DNA from 2 places in the Acidocella sp. C78 genome. Region 1 is predicted to be linked to the other one. Evidence: riboswitches for the same ligand, from Rfam matches in the RefSeq annotation. Region 1 holds a riboswitch; the other holds the start of a gene.
The links. Region 1 has a riboswitch for cobalamin ahead of ACIDOCELLA78_RS000000101065 (TonB-dependent siderophore receptor). Riboswitches for the same ligand answer to the same signal wherever they lie in the genome.
Positions count from the first base shown of each region.

Region 2: linked by a shared signal. The riboswitch ahead of metE (5-methyltetrahydropteroyltriglutamate--homocysteine S-methyltransferase) and the one ahead of ACIDOCELLA78_RS000000101065 (TonB-dependent siderophore receptor) in region 1 are both predicted to bind cobalamin.

Region 1 is NZ_CAJQZK010000004.1:99,467-105,268, forward strand. It holds gene ACIDOCELLA78_RS000000101060 (branched-chain amino acid ABC transporter substrate-binding protein) at 1-165, opposite strand, end outside; gene ACIDOCELLA78_RS000000101065 (TonB-dependent siderophore receptor) at 466-2,463, opposite strand; cobalamin riboswitch at 2,569-2,777, opposite strand; gene ACIDOCELLA78_RS000000101070 (haloacid dehalogenase type II) at 2,811-3,494, opposite strand; gene ACIDOCELLA78_RS000000101075 (glutathione S-transferase family protein) at 3,509-4,207, opposite strand; gene ACIDOCELLA78_RS000000101080 (TetR/AcrR family transcriptional regulator) at 4,291-4,893, opposite strand; gene ACIDOCELLA78_RS000000101085 (DsbA family protein) at 4,995-5,660, shown strand; gene metZ (O-succinylhomoserine sulfhydrylase) at 5,752-5,802, shown strand, end outside.
Region 2 is NZ_CAJQZK010000097.1:10,200-16,001, forward strand. It holds gene metE (5-methyltetrahydropteroyltriglutamate--homocysteine S-methyltransferase) at 43-2,352, opposite strand; cobalamin riboswitch at 2,455-2,690, opposite strand; gene ACIDOCELLA78_RS95615 (OsmC family protein) at 2,801-3,247, shown strand; gene ACIDOCELLA78_RS95620 (IclR family transcriptional regulator C-terminal domain-containing protein) at 3,441-4,262, shown strand; gene ACIDOCELLA78_RS95625 (hypothetical protein) at 4,297-4,863, opposite strand; gene thrS (threonine--tRNA ligase) at 4,991-5,802, opposite strand, start outside.

The sequences.
Region 1 (5,802 bases):
CGCGCCGTGCAGGATCAGGTGCGCGGCCTCGGCATCGGCACCGGTCAGGGGAAGCGTAATCCCAAGGTGATAGACCTTGTCCGCCGCACGGGCGATGGGGCTTGCCGAAGCGAGGAGAACCGAGCCTGCCGCTCCTCGAAGAGCATTGCGCCTTGAAAGTACCATTCGTCCCGTCCTTCTTGCTTTTGTGATATAGCTGCCATGCGTAAAGTAAACGGCTGATGGATGAAGGCAAGCGATTTTTTTGGAAGGGCCACATCACGACAGGACGTGGAGCGAGCAAAAAAAATGGCGGCCACAAGGCCGCCAAGTTTAGGGAGGAAACGTCCAAGAAAGCAAACAACGTGTTGTTTGCTGCATCGCACTATATGTCGGTTGCCCTGCCTGTTTCAAGTTTTTTGTGCATCGCAACATATGCCTTTCACGAATATGTCGTATGCGGCGCGCCGAGCCGGGATGCGGACATCATCCGCCGATCGTGCCTCTCAGGCCGAAGAGGAAGTTCTGGCCGGGGATTTGCACGCCGTTTGCCGGCTCGAAGGGCGAGTTGGTCAGGTTGCGGCCGATCGCGAAGAGGGTGAGCGCGCGGCTAACCCGGTAGTTGACCGCGAGATTGGCGATCGTGCCGGGCCGGGCAAGGCCGATCCCGGCCGGATAGCCGGAATTGGCGTAGAGGTAATCGGAGAAACGGCCGACATAGCGGATGGCGGGTTCGATCGACAGCGCCGGGATGGGACGGATCGAGACGGTGAGCGATCCGGCGTTTTCCGGCCGGCGCAGGAGGGCGGCGCCCGTCGCAACATCACGGGCGATGGTGCGGGTGTAGTCGATCTGGCCGGAGAGCCAGGGCGCCGGCGCGAAGCCGATGCCGGCCTCGACGCCGTGAATGCGGGCGCGGGCGACGTTTTCCTCCGTGCTGGTGCCGTCGGGCAGCGATGTGTACTGGAACAGGTTCGAGATGTCCTGATGGAAATAGCTCATCCGCAGCGTGACCGCGTCGGCCATGCCGAAGGCGGGCAGGACGGTCTCGAAACCAAACCGGTAGCCGATCGAGTGTTCGGGGTGGAGGTTCGGGTTACCGTGATAGCCATAACTGTCGATGCCGTGCAGGTCGTAGAGTGAGGGGGCGAGAAAGCCGCTGCCCGCCGAGGCTTTCAACCGTGTGTCGATGGCGGGCAGCGCGAGGACGAGGCCGCCGCGCTCGGTGACCACGGTGCCGTAGCCGCTGACCGAATCCGCACGGATGGCGCCCTGCACCGAAAGGCGGCGCGCCACGGTGGTCTGCGCGCCGAGATGCGCGGCGGTGGTGGATTGCGAGGCGTCGAGGCTCGCCAGATAGGGAAATCCGAAAAAATTCTCGTTGAGGTTCTCGATTGCGGTGTCGTGAATGCTTTCAATGCCGGCCACGAGGTCCGACCCTGCCAAAGGCCCGAAATCGGGAAGACGGACCACGTTGTTCCATTGGATCACTGTGCGGTCGCCGCGATAGCCGCTGTCGCCGGCATACTGATTGGGGTCGGCGGGGTCGAACAAGGTGAGGTAGCGGCGGTCGTCCTGGACATGGGCGATGTCGAGCGCGGTGGTCAGCCGGTTGTCGAACAGGTGGGATTTCACCCCGAAGCGAACAAAAACGTTGGAATCGTAGCTGTTTTCATAGGGATCATCGAAGATCGGGTAGCCGAGATCGGGATACTGGCTGCCGGTCTGCCGGGCGCGGACGATCACCGAGATCCGCGTGCCGGCGATGGGCGTGTAGCCGAGATTGACGGCGCCAAGCTTGTAGCGGAACGGATCGCGATGCCCGGCATAGACGGCAAGGCGCCGCGCCGTCGCGTCGAACCCGGCCTGCTCGATGAGCGAACCGGTGATTGCGTAATCAAACTTCCCGCTCCGGCCGGAAAGTGTAACACTGCCTTCGCCCTGGCCGGGAAAGCCGCCGGCAATGTCGTAATCGACATGCGGCGCGCCGTGCCCGCGCTTGCTGATCAGGTTGATGACACCGCCGATCGCGCCCGAACCGTAGAGGCCCGACATCGGGCCGCGGACCACGACGATCCGTGCGATATCGCCAATGCCGGGATTGCCGAAATTGAACGCGCCGTTGGCCACCGAGGGGTCGTTGACCGGCACGCCATCGCGCAGCACCAGCACGTCCTCGGAATTCGTGCCGTCGATGAAGACCGAGGTCTGGGCCCCCGGCCCACCCAGTTGCACCACGTTCAGCCCGGGGACGGTGGCGAGCGCCTGGGCGATGGTGGATACACCGCGCCGGCGTAATTCGGCCGCGGTAATGACCGTGACCGATGCGGGGGTGTCGGCGATCGGTGTCCGCACATACGAGGCGGTCACCGTTTCGATCGGTACGGTGCCGGCGGGAAGCTGCTCGCTCTGGGCGTGCGCAGTGGCGAGCGCCCCGCACAAGGTCAGGGTGATCAAAGATATGTGTCGCGCGAAGTCGCGCATGAGGAGTCTCCGGTCCGGCGCCCGGCGGGGCGGGCGCTGCCATCAGGGCGACCGAAGGCTTCGGGACTTCACCCTTCGCTCCCGGTTCACCCCGCCCGGATGCGCGCGCATGGTCTCGGAACCGGCCGGTCTCCTGGCTCGCGGGTCATTGGCGCGTTCGGCCTTCTCGCGGGCGGTCTGTGCCGCCTCGCAATGGCCCGGATGAACGCGCCTCGCCGCTCACAGTTGCGGGGGCAGCCGCAGACGGGGCGAAACTTCGCCCTTCTGCGTTCCCGTTTCAGCCCTTGCGGGCCACCGGTTCCTGCTCTCAATCTAGCGCCGCCGTCCCGGCTGGCGCAAGCGGCGCCTCAGCCGAGGCCGAGCAGGCCGGGCAGGGCGGACAGATCGCCGATCATGGCGTCGGGCGTGCCCGGCAGCCGCTCCGCCGGCTGCTTCGCGCGGTTGCACCAGGCGACACGGAAGCCGAAGGCCGAGGCGCCGTAGGCATCCCAGCCATTGGATGAGACGAAGCAGACTTCCTTGCGCTCGACGCCGAGGCGCGCCGGCACCATCTGGTAGACGCGCGGATCGGTCTTGAACACGCCCACCGCCTCGACCGAAAGCACATGGTCAAGCTCGTCGCCAATCCCGGCATGGGCGATGGCCGCGGCGAGCATCGCGGGAGTGCCGTTGGAGAGGATCGCCGTGGCGATTCCTTTTGCCTTCAGCGTGCCCAGCGTCGCCTTTACCTCGGGATAGGCCGAGACGATACGATAGAGTGCGAGCAGCGACTCGCGCCGCTTCGGGTCGGCGAGGCCGGTCGCTTCCAGCGCGAAATCGAGCGCGTCGGCGGTGACGGTCTCGAAATCGGTGTAGAGGTTCTGTAGGCTGCGCAACCAGGTGTATTGCAGCTGCTTGTCCCGCCAGAGCGTCACCAGCGCGGCGCGCCGGTCATCCGGCACATCCGGACAGCGGGCGACGGCGGAGCCGAAATCGAACAGCGTGCCATAGGCGTCGAACACGCAGGCGCGGATACCCTCGATCGCGGACATTGGATGTCTCCCGTTCAGGCGGCGGCCGGCAGGCTGCGTGCCAGCCCGTCATAAGCGTCGAACATGCGGCCGCACCAGGCGTGCAGCGTGTCATCCTCGGCGAGGATCTTTACCGGGGTCGAGGCATGCGCCCAGAGGAAGGCGCTGAAGGCCACATGGTCCGCATAGTTCGGAGCGTCGCCGGCGAGGAATTTCTGATCGGCCAGCGTGCTGCGAAGCGGGCGCAACGTGGCGCGGAGCGCGGCGAGATTCTCCTCGCGCGCCGCCCGCAGCGCGCCCACCGTGGTGCCGAAAGCGGCCTCGCGCGTCGTGCGGAAATACTCGCGGTCGCCCTCGTGCAGAATGTCCACGAGGTCGGGCAGCACAACCTTCGCGATCGCGGGGTGTACCGCCTCGCTGGTCCACTGGTTCACGAAGCGGGCGAGGCCGCGGCCGGCGGCGCCGCCGAACAGGCTCGGACGATCCGGGTAGGCATCCTCAAGGTACAGGGCAATGGTCCAGCTGTCATGAACATGCCGGGTACCATCGACCAGCACGGGCACCTTGCCCTGGCCGGAAAATGCGATGGCGTCCTTTTCCATGAACCGCCAGACCACGGTCTCGCACGGCAGGCCCTTGTGGGCGAGCGCGAAGCGGGTGCGCCAGCAATTCGGGCTGAACCGGACGCGTTCGTCCGCGCCGGCGAGATCGTAAAGCTTCAGGGGGTCACGCATTCAGGCTCTCCTCAGGCGGCACTCCGCGTAGCAACGCCGCAAGGCCGGCGGAGACTGGCGGCGTGTCCGGGTGGTGCATGTGTTCATATGGATGTGGGCGCGGGCCTCGTGAGTCTGCTCACGGCGTCATCGACAAGGCGGTCCAGCCGGCCAGGATCGGGGTCGAGCCGCGCGAAAGTGCGCAGCGCGACAACGGTGCCCAACAGCAGCTCGGCCTGTGTGGCGGCGTTCATGCCGGCCGGCAAATGCCCGGCCTCCTGGGCGTGTTCAAGCCGTTCCTGGAAAAACCGCTGAACGTCGCCAAGACGCGTCGCGACGATCGTCCTCGCTTCAGGGGACAGGGGGCCGCCATCCATCGCCGTGTTCACCAGCAGGCAGCCGAGATGTAGCGGATCGTCCCGCGAAAGGTCGCGGATCTGGCCGAGAAAATCGGCAATCGAGGCGATCGGGTCGGAATTCGCGGCGAGCTCTTCAAGAACAGGCGTCAAGCCGTCATCAGCGTAGCGCTCGAGCGCCGCGCGGAACAGGCCGTCCTTGTCGCCATACCGATGGTACAGCGCGGCCGCGCTGAGACCGGTTGCCTCCGTCAGGTCGCGTAGAGACGTGCCTGCGTAGCCATTCTGTCTGAAGACCGGGATTGCCCGGTCGAGAACGTCATCGTCAGTCAGGAGGCGTGGGCGTGGCATATTACTCTTGATCTCGACTGCATTACCAATTCCAATATAATAAACCGATCATTATAAAACAACCCGTCCGGCGCGGCGGATTGGCACATATGGTGTGACGTATGATATATGAAACCTCTCTCGTCTACTTTATCGATCCGATGTGCGCATGGTGCTGGGGTTTTGCGCCGGTGATGGATGAGATTCGCGCACGCTATGCCCGCCGGACGAGCATTCGCATCGTTCTCGGCGGCCTGCGGCGAGACGTGCGTTCGCCCATGGATGCGGCGGCGAAAAGTCTGACGTCAGCCCATTGGGAGCGGGTGCAAGACGCGTCCGGGCAGCCCTTCGATCATGCGTTTTTCGACCGCGAAGGCTTTTTCTACGATAGCGAAATGGCTTGTCGTGCCATTGTCGCAGCCCGTCGCCGCTCGGCGGAGGACGCGTTCATCCTTCTGGGCAACATCCAGCGGTCTTTCTATTTATGCAACGAGGATGTGACGGATCCGGTGGTGCTGGCGGGAATCGCGGCGCGCCAGGGGTTCGGCGCGGAGATTTTCCGGGATCTGCTCCGCTCCGACGACCTTGGCGCGGAAACGCGGCAAGACTTCGCGCTGACGCAGAAATCCGGCATCGTCGGCTTTCCGACCCTTGTCGCCGCAAAGGAGCCGGATCGGCGCTACGTGATCGTCACCGAAGGATTTCAGCCGGCAAAGCGGATCATTCCCATGCTCGATCGCTGGCTGCGCCAGCCAGCGCCTGCCGCCTCCGCGCTCGGCGCCGTCTGACCGCCGTTGCAAACCAGCCCTTTGCGATCCTCCGGTCTGGCCCATGCCGCATGTGGGTTGCCGTCCCACGCCGGCACGATATAGACGGATCATGAAAGAACGAAAATACCGCCCCGCGACCACTCTGGTTCACGCCGGCCAG
Region 2 (5,802 bases), on a different contig from region 1:
CCCGCCCTGCCGGCGTGGCCGTGCCGGCAGGGCGGCCGGGCGTCACGCCGCCGCGGCCTCGGCCCGCAGCCGGCGCGCGGCGCCGACCAGGTTTTCCAGCGCCGGCACCACCTCGCGCCAGTTGCGGGTCTTGAGCCCGCAATCCGGGTTCACCCAGAGCTGCTCGTCCGCCAGCTTTTCCCGGGCGAGGCGGAGCAGGGCGAGGATTTCCGCCTCGGGCGGAACGCGCGGGCTGTGGATGTCCCACACGCCGGGGCCGATTTCGGCCGGATAGGCGTGGGCGCCGTCGCGGGCGAAGGCCTCCAGCAGGTCCATCCGGCTGCGCGCGGTCTCGATCGAGATCGCGTCCGCGTCCATGGCGGCGATGGCCGGCATGATGTCGTGGAACTCGGCGTAGCACATGTGGGTGTGGATCGCCGTGTCGTCGCGGACCGCGGCGGTGGCGAGGCGGAAGCAGGACACCGCCCAGCGCAGATAGGCGCCGCGATCGGCGTCGCGCAGCGGCAGGCCCTCGCGCAGGGCCGGCTCGTCCACCTGGATGATGGGCAGGCCGGCGGCATCGAGATCGGCCACCTCGTCGCGCAGGGCCAGCGCGATCTGGCGGCAGACGGCCTCGCGCGGCAGGTCGTCGCGGACGAACGACCATTGCAGCATCGTCACCGGCCCGGTCAGCATCCCCTTCACCGGGCGGGCGGTGAGCGACTGGGCGTGGCGCGCCCAGCGCACCGTCATCGGCCGGGGCCGCGCGACATCGCCCCAGATGATCGGCGGGGCGACGCAGCGGCTACCATAGGACTGCACCCAGCCATGCCGGGTGAAGGCGAAGCCGTCGAGCTGCTCGCCGAAATACTTGACCATGTCGTTGCGCTCGAATTCGCCATGCACCAGCACGTCGAGCCCGATCCGTTCCTGCACGCGGATCGCATCCTCGGTCCAGGTCGCGATCGCTTCATCGTATGCGGCGGCGCTGATCTCGCCGCGGGCGTGCGCCGCCCGGGTCCGGCGCACGCCGGCGGTTTGTGGCAGCGAGCCGATCGTCGTGGTCGGGAAGGCGGGCAGGTCGAGGCGCTGGCGCTGCAAGGCCCGCCGCGAGGCGTGCGGCAGCGCGCGGGATTCCATCGCCGCTGTCGCGGTGAGCAGCCGGGCGGCGACGTCCGGCCGGTGGACGCGGGCGCTTTCGGCGCGGCTGCGGCGGGCCGCATCGGCGATCTCCAGCGCCTCGGCGATCGCGCTCTCGCCCTCGTCGAGGCCGCGGGCGATGGTGGCGATCTCGGCGAGTTTCTGGGTGGCGAAGGCGAGCCACGGGCGGATCGCCGGGTCGAGCCGGTCTTCCTGCGCGAGATCGACCGGCACATGCAGCAGGCTGCAACTCGGCGCGATCATCAGCCGCTCGGTGCCGCCGAGCGCGCGCACCGCCTCGCGCGCGGTGGCGAGGGCGGCGCGCAGATCCGCCCGCCAGACATTCCGCCCGTCGATCAGGCCGAGCGAGAGATGGCGCGCCGGGCCGATCGCAGCGAGGGTGGGCGCGAGATCGGCGCGGCCGCGCACGAGGTCGAGATGCAGGCCGGCGACCGGCAAAGCGAGCGCCGTGGGCAGGTTGTCGGCCATCGGCGCGAAATAGCTCGCGAGCAGCAGGCGCGGCGTGGCGCCGCGGGCGAGGGTTTCATAGGCAAGGGTCAGCGCCGCACGGGCCCGCCCCGAGAGGTCGAGTGCCAGAACCGGCTCGTCCATCTGCACCCAGGCGCAGCCCTCGGCGGCCAGTTCCGCCAGCACCTGCGCGTAGCAGGGCAGCAGGCGGGCGAGCAGGTCGAGCGGGTCGGAGCCGTCATCGGTCTTGGCGAGCAGCAGGAACGAGACCGGGCCGAGCAGCACCGGCCGGGTGCGGCGGTGGCCGGCCAGCGCCTCGCGGAACTGCTCCAGCGGGCGGTTGGCGGTAAGGGTGAAGCGCTGCCCGGCGGACAGACGGGGCACGAGGTAGTGATAATTCGTGTCGAACCACTTGGTCATTTCGAGCGCGGGCAGGCCGGACGGCGCATCGTGCCCGCCGGCGCCGCGGGCGAGGGCGAAATAGGTCGCGAGCGACACCTCCCCCCCGCGCCAGCCATAGCCCGGCGGGATGGCGCCGAACATGCAGGCGGTATCGAGCACATGGTCGTAGAGCGGGGCGTCGTTGGAGGGGATGTGGCCGATGCCCAGCCCCTGTTGCAGCGCCTGGGACTCGGCGCGCAGCGCCCTCGCGGCATCGCGCAGGGCGGTTTCGGACAGCTCGCCCGCCCAATGCGCCTCAAGCGCCGCTTTCAGCTCGCGCCGGCGGCCGATGCGGGGAAACCCGAGATTGGTGGCGATGCTCATGCGCTCTCTCCCTGGCGAGAGAGGGGACGCGCGCGGCAGGCGCTGCCGCTGATACGTGCAGTCATGGGTCGGCTCCGGCTTCCGGTGCACCCCGCCCGGCAGCATGGTTGGTGCGACACCGGCAGGTCTCCTGGCTCGCGGCTCGACGCTGGTGGCCCTGCCTTCCCAAACCGGTTCGGGTTCAGTGGCTCGCCCTTGCGGGGCGGACGGACCACCGGCTCGCCGCTGACAGTTGCGGGGGCAGCCATCGACTTGCTTCCGGGACAATGAAGCCCGGCCGAAGCGCACGATGTTCCCTTTTCACCCGCTCGCGCGGGACCGGTGACCGGACTGATATGCCGGCTTGGGCCGCGCGCGGCAAGGGCGGGCTGTCGGGCGTGGCCGGATGGCGCTCTGGCGGCGGCGGCGCGCCGGGTGCAGATTGGGGGGACAGAAGGAGACATGGACCATGGCCGACACGCACGAGATCGTCCTGCGGCAGATCGAGAATTTCCGGTTCGAGACCACATTCGCCGGCGCCTTGCCGACGCTGGTCTCCGACGAGCCGCCGCCGCTCGGCGGCGGGGCGGGGCCGGAGCCGGTGCAGCTGCTGCTCGCGGCGGTGGGCTCGTGCATGTCGTCCAGCTTTCATTTCGCGATGACCAAGTTCCGCGAGACGCCGGGGACGATCACCACCACCGCGCGGGCGACGGTGGACCGCGACGAGACCCGGCGGTTGCGGGTGCAGGCGATCCATGTCGCCATCGGTTTCGCCGCCGAGGCGGGAACGATCGGGCATTTGCAGCGGATTCTCGACCAGTTCGAGCAGTTCTGCACCGTCGGCGCCTCGGTCGCGCGCGGAATCCCGATCGAGGTGAGCGTGACCGACGGCAGCGGCGCGAGGGTCAAGGGCTGAGGCGGCAACGGAGCGAAATCAGTTTGTTACGAGCCTGGCTTCGCGCGAGTTGTCCACAGAAATCTGAATAAGCCTGTGGACAAGCGCGGGGGGAATCCGCAAGCTCGCGCTCCGCGTGCGGCAGGTTAACGATTTTCGCCCCGCGCGCCCCGGCATCTTGCATCCGCAGGGGACATGTGCGCAGAACGCACGAATGCCCAGTGCCCCAGACGAGACCGTTGCATCGCCCCTGCCGCGCCCGAGCGTGACCAACCCGCGCGACCACGTGGAGAGTTTCGCGCGCGGGCTGGCGATATTGTGCGCCTTCGGGCCGGAGCGGCCGAAAATGACGCTGTCGGACGCCGCCCGCGTCACCGGGTTGCAGCGCTCGGCGGCGCGGCGGTTTCTGCTCACGCTGTGCGACCTCGGCTATGCGGTGCAGACCGAGCGGTGGTTCACGCTCACGCCGCGGGTGCTGGAGCTGGGCTATGCCTATCTCGGCAGCCTGCGCTTTCCCGAACTCATCGAACCCTATCTGACCGGGCTGACCCAGCGGCTGGGCGAATCCAGCTCGGCGGCGGTGCTGGACGGGACCGACATCGTCTATGTCGCGCGGTCGGCGGCGCCGCAGCGGCTGATGGCGCTCTCGCTCGGGGTCGGCACGAGGCTGCCGGCGCATGCGACCTCGATGGGCCAGGCGCTGCTCGCGACGCTGAGCGACGACGAGGTGCGCGCGCGGTATGGGCGCGGGACGCTGCCGGGCTTCACGCAGGCGACCATCACCGACCCGGCGCTGCTGCTCGACCGGCTGGCGGCGGTGCGGCGGGACGGATTCGCGCTCAACGACCAGGAGCTGGAACTCGGCCTGCGCTCGGTCGCGGTCGCGGTGCCGGGCAAGGGGTCGCGGCAGGCGGTGGCGCTCAATGTCGCCACCAACGTGGCGCGGGTGTCGCATGACGAGGTGATGCGCCGCATCGTGCCCGCGATCCGCGAGGCGGCGGCGCAATGCGCGCGGGCGGTCGCCCTGCTCGGCTGAGCGGGGACGCCGGCTGAAGGGCGGCGGAACCGGATTACCAGCATGGCGGGCCGCGCGGGCGCTCGCGCCGGCGCAGCCAGGCGGGCGGGCGGAAGCGGCGCGGCAGTTTCGCGTCCGCCTCGTCGGCGCGGGCTTGTGTGGTTTCGGGTTTGGGGCGTCGCTTGCGCGGGCGCTGGGGCAGGCGGAGCGCGGCCGGGAGCTTGAGGCCGAGGGTGCGGCAGAGCGGGCGGAGGATGCGGCCGAAGCGCGGATCGGCGGCGATGCGGCGCTGCAATTCGGGTTCGGCGAGCAGGGCGCGGAGCTGGCCGGCGGCGGCGACGGCCTCGGGGACCGGCGCGAGCAGCCAGGCGGGGCGGCGGGGCAAGGCGAGCCTTGCGCGATCCACCGGCCGGCGCTCGCGGTGGCGAGTGGGACGCGGACGCGGAGCAGAAACCTGGTTATCGCAGAGGCGGATCAAAAATGTGGCGTAGCGGCGTAGGCGGGTCCAGAGCAGGATGGTGAGGGCGCCGCTCTCGGGGCCGAAGACGCCGGCCGCGCCGCGCCGCGCGACGGCGTCGCACAGCGTGTCGATCAAGGCGCGGAAGCGGCGGGCGACATCCATGAACGGAACAAGAACATATTTGCCCGGGGGTGGGCAATGTTTTTGCTCCCCGCTGCTCCCGTTCGGGCGTCGCCTGTCCCGCACGGGCGGGCGGAGCAACAAAGGAGCAAAAAACTAGCGCAGGAAACTAGCGCAGGTCGGGCGGGGTGGCATCTGCCTTGAGGGTGGCGATGGCCTCGTCGAGGGTCATGCTGTCCTGCTTGTCGGAGCCGAGGCGGCGGATCGAGACGGTTTGCTGCTCGGCCTCGCGGCGGCCGACGACGAGGATGTTCGGCACCAGAGCGAGCGAGAGGTCGCGCACCTTGGCGTTGATCTTCTCGTTGCGGGTGTCGGTGACGACGGCGAGGCCGGCGGCCTTGAGTTTCGCCGCGACCGTCTCGGCATAGTCGTTGGCGTCGGTGACGATGCTGGCGACGGCCGCCTGGGTGGGGGCGAGCCAGAGCGGGAAGCGGCCGGCGCAGTTCTCGATCAGGATGCCGATGAAGCGCTCGAAACTGCCCACGATCGCGCGGTGCAGCATGACCGGGCGGGCGCGGCCGGATTCGGCGGTGACGTAGGAGGCGTCGAGCCGCTCGGGGAGGACGAAATCGACCTGGAGCGTGCCGCACTGCCAGTCCCGCCCGATCGCGTCGCGGAGGACGAATTCGAGTTTCGGGCCGTAGAAGGCGCCCTCGCCGGGATTGACGGTGAAGGCGACGCCGGCGGTTTCGCAGGCCGAGCGGAGCGCGGCCTCGGCCTTGTCCCACACCTCGTCCGACCCGGAGCGGGGGGTCGGGCGGTCGGCGAATTTCACCGCGAAATCGGGGAAGCCGAAATCGGCGTAGACGCGGCGGAGCATTTCGACGAAGCGGACGGTTTCGCCGGCGATCTGGTCCTCGGTGCAGAAGATGTGCGCGTCGTCCTGGGCGAAGGCGCGGACGCGCATGATGCCGTGCAGCG